Regions from separate parts of the Pseudomonas knackmussii B13 genome, predicted to be linked through region 1. Evidence: riboswitches for the same ligand, from Rfam matches in the RefSeq annotation. Region 1 holds a riboswitch; the other holds the start of a gene.
What was found. A riboswitch is a leader RNA that binds a small molecule or an ion and turns the genes downstream of it on or off. The one in region 1 is predicted to bind manganese.

Region 1 (3,952 bases):
CCTGCCGCAGCCTCGCCGAAGCCGACGGCTTCCGCATCTACAGCGCGCGGCGCGCCTGAGCCACCGATTCATTCCGGGCGCCACCAGCGCCCGCCAGCCGAGAACTCCCGTGAACAGCAATCTGAATGACGCTCCGGCGTCGGCGCAGCAAAGCGCTCCCCACCTCAAGCGCGCGCTCAAGCCGCGCCACCTGAACATGATCGCCATCGGCGGCTCCATCGGCACCGGCCTGTTTGTCGCCTCCGGCAGCACGGTGGCCACCGCCGGCCCGGGCGGCGCCCTGCTGGCCTATGCGCTGATCGGCGTCATGGTGTTCTTCCTGATGACCAGCCTCGGCGAGATGGCCGCCTACATTCCCGATTCGGGGTCCTTCTCGACCTACGGCAGCCGCTTCGTCGACGACGGCTTCGGCTTCGCCATGGGTTGGAACTACTGGTACAACTGGGCGGTGACCATCGCCGCGGAACTGGTCGCGGCGCAGCTGGTGATGAACTTCTGGTTCCCCGACGTTCCAGGCATCTACTGGAGCGCCGGCTTCCTCGCCATCATGTTCCTGCTCAACGTCTTCTCGGTGAAGGGCTTCGGCGAGGCCGAGTTCTGGTTCGCGCTGATCAAGGTGGTCGCCGTGGTGATCTTCATCGGCATCGGCCTGGCCAGCATCGTCGGCATCATGCACGGCATCGACGCGCCCGGATTCAGCAACTTCACCACTGGCGACGCGCCCTTCGTTGGTGGCCTGCAGGCGATGATCGGGGTGGCGATGATCGCCGGCTTCTCGTTCCAGGGCACCGAACTGATCGGGGTCGCCGCCGGCGAGTCGGAGCACCCGCACAAGTCGATCCCCAAGGCGATCCGCCAGGTGTTCTGGCGAATCCTGATGTTCTACATCCTGGCGATCTTCGTCATCGGCATGCTGATTCCCTACACCGATCCCAACCTGCTGAAGACCGACAGCAGCGACATCAGCACCTCGCCGTTCACCCTGCTGTTCCAGCGCGCCGGCCTCGCGGCCGCAGCCGGGGTGATGAACGCGGTGATCCTTTCGGCGATCCTCTCCGCCGGCAACTCCGGGATGTACGCCTCGACCCGCATGCTCTACATGATGGCCGTGCACGGCCAGGCCCCGCGCGTGTTTGCCCAACTGTCGAAGAGCGGTGTGCCGCGCCAGGCGCTGCTGGCCACCACCCTGGTCGGCGCGCTGTGCTTCCTCACCAGCTTCATCGGCGACAAGACCGTCTACACCTGGCTGCTGAACACCTCGGGCATGTGCGGCTTCATCGTCTGGCTGGGCATCGCCGCCTCGCACTACCGCTTCCGCAAGGGCTTCCTGGCACAGGGCGGGCGCCTGGAGGACTTGCCCTACCGCGCCAAGTGGTTCCCCTTCGGCCCGCTGTTCGCCTTCAGCCTGTGCCTGGCGATCACCCTCGGGCAGAACTACCAGGCCTTCATCGGCGAGCGCATCGACTGGGCGGGCCTGGCCGCCACCTACATCAGCCTGCCGCTGTTCCTGGCGATCTGGTGGGGCTACCGGCTCAAGCACGGCAGCCGCTTCGTGCGCTACGAGGAAATGGACGTCCGCGCCGGCGACGACGACTGACCGGCGCGCCTTGCCCTCCCTGCCCGAGTTGGGCAGAATGCGCGCCGTCCTAGGGGAGTAGTCTCCCGCGAGCGGCCTGCGGCCCTCGCCCGGCGCGCGTCAACATACTTGGCCCACAGGCCATGGCGCGTGCGACCCTCGGCCCGTCTCCCGGGCCGAGGGTTTGACAAGACCTATGACACGAGCGATCCGGCCCGGGGCGGGCGGATGGCACGTGTCATGGTGCTCTGTCGACCCGCCCCCAAGGAAAAAGCCTGATGGAATCCCTCTTCGTCCCGATCCTCGTGGTCGCCCTCGCCGAAATCGGCGACAAGACGCAACTGCTCGCCCTCGTCCTCGCCGCGCGCTTCCGCAAGCCCTGGCCGATCATCGCCGGCATCATCGCCGCCACCCTGGCCAACCACTTCGTCGCCGGCGCCGTCGGCAAATGGGTCTCGACCTTCTTCTCCGAAGCCACGCTGAGCTGGCTGCTGGCCGCGTCCTTCCTCGCCGTGGCGGCCTGGACGCTGATTCCGGACAAGCTGGACGACGACGAAGGCGGCGGCCTGAAGAAATTCGGCCCCTTCCTCACCACCCTGATCGCCTTCTTCCTCGCCGAGATGGGCGACAAGACCCAGGTCGCCACCGTGATGCTCGCCGCGCAGTACCCGCATTTCTGGCTGGTCGTGGCCGGCACCACCATCGGCATGTTGCTGGCCAACGTGCCAGTCGTCCTGGCCGGCAACTTCGCCGCCGAACGCCTGCCGCTGGCGCTCATCCGCCGCCTGGCGGCCAGCGCCTTCGCCGTGCTCGGCCTGGCTGCAGCCTGGCACGCGGCGAAGCTCTCCGGGTTGTTCTGAGGTTTCTTACGCTAACCACCGGCGGTCGGGCCAATGCCCGGCCGCCGCACCAGCTCCTAGACTGTCGGCCGTCGCCCCCTGCTGAAGGAAACAGCCATGACCGACAAGGACCTCAAGCGCCTGGCGCGCCATCACATCGACCTGAGCTGGAACAAGGGCCGCCTGGCCCTGGCCAGCCAGATGCACAGCCCCGACTTCCTCTACAAGAGCAGCTTCGCCGCCCAGCCCCTGGGCAGCGCCGGCTACTGCCGCCTGATCGAAGGCATCCGCGCGTCCATGGACGAGCTGGACGTGGTCATCGAGGAGTGCCTCCAGGAAGGCAACAAGGTGTTCACCTGGAGCACCCTGGTCGGCAGCATCAGCCGCCCGGCCTTCGGCTATCCGGCCAGCGACCGCGTGGTGAGCATCCCCGGCATGGCCTTCTGGTTGTTCAACAGCCAGGGCCAGCTGCAGGAACTCTGCACGCTGATCGACATGGAAAGCTTCCGCAGCCAGATGGGCCTGCAGCCAAGGCCATTGGCGGAGCAGACGCTGCCCTAGCCAACCCTGTAGGAGCGCGCCATGCGCGCGATTCGCGGCCATGGGCCGCTCCTACACAGGTCATCCCCGCGAACGCGGGGACCCAGCCAGCCTCACAGGTAGCCGTTGGAGCGGAACCAGGCGATCGCCCGGCGCAGCGTATCTTCCAGCGGCACGCTGCTCTGGAAGCCCAGCTCGTCGCGGGCCTTGCGCCCGTCGAGGAACTGCCCGCCGGCCATGACCTCGATGGCGGTGTCGTCGAGCAGCGGCAGCTTTCCGGTCAGCCGGTAGCGCCAGCGGCCCAGGGTCGCCAGCGCGCGGGCGCGATGCAGCGGCATCGGCAGCGGTGCCGGCTTGCCCAGCAACTGGGCGATGGTCGCGGTCAGTTCGCCCATCTCGACGTTATGCCCAGTCAGCAGGTAGCGCTCGCCGATGCGTCCGCGCTCCAGCGTCTGCAGCAGCCCGCGCCCTGCCTCGCCGGCATCGATGACGTTGCGTCGCCCCGGCACGTAATGGGACATCTCGCCACGGCCGATGGCCGTGATCAGGCGCCCCGTGGTCGGGCCGATGTCCAGCTCGCCCAGCACCATGCCGGGAATGCCGATGACCACCGGCAGTCCGCCGCGAGCCTGTTCACGGGCCTGCTCGTCGAGCGCCCACTTGCACATCACGTAGGCACTCTTGCCGGTGGGCAGGCCTTCGTAGAACAGCCCTTCGTGCCCGGGCAGCCCCTGCGGGTGCATGGGCAGGGCGAAGGCCGAGCCGACATAAAGAATGCGCGGCACCTTGTTGTGCTGGCAGGCGGCGTAGAAATGGTTGGTCTGGTCCAGCGCGCTGGCCACTTCTTCCTGCCAGCGACGCGGCCGCTTGGGGTAGTAGCCGGCGCTGAAGATCACCGCGTCGAGCCCGCTCAGGGCGCGCTCCAGACCACGGTAGTCGTACAGCTCGGCGACGCGGCACTCCGGCTGCAGATAGGCCAGGCGCTGGATCTGCGAGG
Region 2 (3,952 bases), 370 kb from region 1:
CCTGGTCACAGGCCTGGGTAGCGTCAACGCAGCGCTGTTCGACGAAGAGGCCGCGCGCTGCCTGGCCATCGCCTACGACTACACGGTGTTCGCCGGCACCCAGGGCGTGATGAACCACAAGAAGAGCGACCGCATGCTGCAACTCGCGGAGCAGTGGCGCATCCCGCTGGTGCTCTTCGCCGAAGGCGGCGGCGGGCGCCCCGGTGACAGCGATTACCTGGGCGTCGCCGGGCTCGACTGCGCCACCTTCATGGGCATGGCGAAACTCTCCGGGCTGGTGCCGCTGGTGGGTGTGGCGTCCGGCCGCTGCTTCGCCGGCAACGCCGCTTTGCTCGGCTGCTGCGACGTGATCATCGCCACCCGTGACAGCAGCATCGGCATGGCGGGCCCGGCGATGATCGAAGGCGGCGGCCTGGGCCGCTATGCCGCCGAAGAGGTCGGGCCAAGCCACGTGCAGGGCCCGAACGGCGTGATCGACGTGCTGGTGGAAGACGAGGCCGAAGCCACCCGCATCGCCCGCCAGTACCTGTCGTACTTCCAGGGCGAACTGCGCGACTGGCAGTGCGCCGACCAGCGCCTGCTGCGCCACGCCGTGCCGGAGAACCGCCTGCGCGCCTACGACATCCGCCAGGTCATCGCCACCCTCGCCGACGAAGGCTCGGTGCTGGAACTGCGCCGCCAGTTCGCACCCGGCATGATCACCGCGCTTGTGCGCATCGAGGGCAAGCCCTTCGGCCTGATCGCCAACAACCCCGCGCACCTGGGCGGCGCCATTGACGCCGTGGCCGGCGACAAGGCCGCGCGCTTCATGCAGCTGTGCGACGCCTTCGACTTGCCGCTGCTTTCGCTGTGCGACACCCCCGGCTTCATGGTCGGCCCGGAGGCGGAGAAGCAGGGCACGGTGCGGCACGTCTCGCGCATGTTCGTCACCGCCGCGAGCCTGAGCGTGCCCTTCTTCACCGTGGTCCTGCGCAAGGGCTACGGCCTGGGCGCCATGGCCATGGCTGCCGGCAGCTTCCACGCTTCGCTGTTCACCATCGCCTGGCCCAGCGGCGAGTTCGGCGCCATGGGCCTGGAAGGTGCGGTACGCCTGGGCTACGCCAAGGAACTGGCCGCCGTGGAAGACCCGCAGGAGCGGCAGAAGCTGTTCGACAGGATGGTCGCGGCCGCCTACCGCAACGGCAAAGGCCTGAACATGGCGAGCTTCCTGGAAATCGACGACGTCATCGACCCGGCCGAGACGCGCCGCTGGCTGCTGCGCGGCCTGGCCTCGGCGCCGAAGCCGGCAAAACGCGAGGGCAAGAAGCGCCCGCTCATCGACACATGGTGAAACAAACCCTTGAGCGCGCCGGGCATTCCGCTAGAATGCCCGGCGTCATTGGGGAGTAGCCGCCCGCCCGGTCCGTCCGGCGGGGATCACGCCAACATCCTTGGCCCGCAGGCCATGGTGTGATCAGCGCAGCGCCTGGCAAGACCTTTGACCATGCAACCTCCGCAACGGCCGGGGAGGCGCATGGTCATGGGTATCACACCGGCCGGGAGTTCCACCGTGATGCACCTTTCGCACCCCGCTTCGCCTTCTCGCCACGAGGAGCGCGCCGCATGCTGACTTTCGTCCTCGAACTGCTCGGCATGCTTTTGCTGATCCTGGTTGCTGCAGAAGTCTTCACCAACGCCCTGGAACACTTCGGCGAACGCCTCGGCATCTCCGAAGGCGTCACCGGCTCGCTGTTCGCCGCCATCGGCACCGCCCTGCCGGAAACCCTTGTCCCGCTGCTGGCCCTGCTCGCCGGCACCAGCAACGTGACGGTGAACGAGGAAGTCGGCGTCGGCGCCATCCTCGGCGCACCGCTGATGCTGTCCACCCTCTCCGCCTGCCTGATGGCCTGCTTCGTCATCGGCAAGCGCGGCCTGCGCGGGCGCCTGAAACCAGAGCGCAGCGGCCTGCTGCGCGACCTGAACTTCTTCCTCCTGGCGTTCACCCTGGCGACGCTGGCAATGTTCGTACCCTCGCAGCTGCACACCTACCGCATCGGCCTGAGCGTGCTGCTGGTGCTCACCTATATCGGCTACATCACGCTGACCATCCGAGCTTCGCGTGATCTCGTGGACGATGGCCATGGCACCGAGGCCGACGGCCCCATGCTGCTGTCGCGCATCGGCCTGCCGACCAACGCCTTCACCATCGCCCTGCAGCTGGTACTTGGCCTGGCCATGCTGGTGGCCGGCGCCAAAGGCTTCATCCACGGCGTGGAAGGCCTGTCGAACCTGCTCGGAGTATCCGCCCTGCTGATCTCGTTGCTGATCATCCCGATCGCCACCGAGCTGCCGGAAAAGGTCAACAGCATCCTCTGGGTACGTCGCGGCAAGGACACCCTGGCCTTCGGCAACATCACCGGCGCCATGGTCTTCCAGGGCACCCTGCTGCCGGCCATCGGCATCCTGCTGACACCCTGGCAGCCGCGCATCGAAGTACTGACCGGCGTGCTGATCACCCTGCTCGCCGCGGTCTGGCTGCGCATCAATGCGCATCGGGACGGCATCGCCGCGTGGGTCCTGCTGGGCAACGGCGCGCTCTACGTCACCTACCTGGCGATCACCCTGTCGCACTGACCGGCGCGCCGTGCAAGGCCGTCCGCAGCGCCTAAACTGACGGGTTCCAGCCAGCGCCACGGCGCTGGCTGCCGTCATACGCTGCAAGTAAGGAGAGGCCATGAAGATCCTGGTAGTGCTCACTTCCCACGATCAGTTGGGCGACACCGGCAAGAAGACCGGATTCTGGCTGGAGGAATTCGCCGCGCCCTACTACGTGTTCAAGGACGCAGGCGCCGAACTGACCCTGGCGTCGCCCAAGGGCGGGCACCCGCCGCTCGACCCCAAGAGTGACGAACCCGACGCCCAGACTCCGGCCACCGAGCGCTTCCGCCAGGACGCCGCGGCCCAGGCCGAACTGGCCAGCACGCGCGTGCTGGCCGAGGTCAGCGAGGACGACTACGACGCCATCTTCTACCCCGGCGGCCACGGCCCGCTCTGGGACCTGGCCGAGGACCGGCACTCCATCGCCCTGATCGAAGCCTTCGCCAACGCCGGCAAGCCAGTGGCCGCGGTCTGCCACGCACCGGGCGTGCTGCGCCACGTGAAGAACGGCGACGGCAAGCCGCTGGTCGAGGGGCGCCACGTCACCGGCTTCTCCAACAGCGAGGAAGACGCGGTCGGCCTGACCCAGGTGGTGCCCTTCCTGGTCCAGGACGTGCTCAAGGCCAACGGCGGTCGCTACAGCAAGGCCGACAACTGGCAGAGCCACGTCGAAGTCGACCGCCTGCTGATCACCGGGCAGAACCCGGCCTCCTCCGAAGCCGTCGCCAACGCCCTGCTCAAGTTGCTCGGCTGAGCAGGCCGCTTCGAGTGGCTATTGCGGCGGCCTTCGCGTAGAATGGCCGCCGACCTTCCAAGGTTCGTGGGGCCGATTAGGATTCGACGCCGGTGACGAAACTTGAGGGGCATGCCGAGTAGGTGACAGTTCTCGTAAATCCGCTGCCACACTTTCATAGTTGCCAACGACGACAACTACGCTCTGGCCGCCTAAGGGCGCCAGCAGACCCTAGGGGATGCCTGTAAACCCGAAGATTAGGTCTGTCAGATAGAACAGGATCGCCGCCAAGTTCGCTGTAGACGTAACGGCTAGAACTCATACAGCTCGCTCCAAGCGCCCTGCCACTCGGGCCGCGAGGAGTTAACCTAATAGAGATGGCTAAGCATGTAGAACCGATAGCCGAGTGCTGGCGGACGGGGGTTCAAATCCCCCCGGCTCCACCAAACAACCTTTACAAATTAGGCACTTACGCTTAACGCTAAGTGCCTTTTTTGTGCCTGAATGGGCCGTTTTGGCTGGGTAATGCCAGCTTAATGACAGCATCAAGGAGTGTGCGGTATGGCGAGGTCGCAGATCAGG

Region 2: linked by a shared signal. The riboswitch ahead of PKB_RS24635 (sodium:calcium antiporter) and the one ahead of PKB_RS22955 (TMEM165/GDT1 family protein) in region 1 are both predicted to bind manganese.

The regions. Positions count from the first base shown of each region.
Region 1 covers NZ_HG322950.1:4,906,174-4,910,125, forward strand. The annotation lists gene PKB_RS22945 (class I SAM-dependent methyltransferase) at 1-59, shown strand, start outside; gene PKB_RS22950 (amino acid permease) at 122-1,597, shown strand; yybP-ykoY riboswitch at 1,631-1,762, shown strand; gene PKB_RS22955 (TMEM165/GDT1 family protein) at 1,855-2,436, shown strand; gene PKB_RS22960 (ketosteroid isomerase-related protein) at 2,533-2,976, shown strand; gene PKB_RS22965 (NAD-dependent epimerase/dehydratase family protein) at 3,069-3,952, opposite strand, start outside.
Region 2 covers NZ_HG322950.1:5,271,821-5,275,772, forward strand. The annotation lists gene PKB_RS24630 (acetyl-CoA carboxylase family protein) at 1-1,330, shown strand, start outside; yybP-ykoY riboswitch at 1,369-1,545, shown strand; gene PKB_RS24635 (sodium:calcium antiporter) at 1,603-2,613, shown strand; gene PKB_RS24640 (type 1 glutamine amidotransferase domain-containing protein) at 2,714-3,391, shown strand; RNA gene ssrA (transfer-messenger RNA) at 3,460-3,816, shown strand; gene PKB_RS29375 (DUF4145 domain-containing protein) at 3,932-3,952, shown strand, end outside.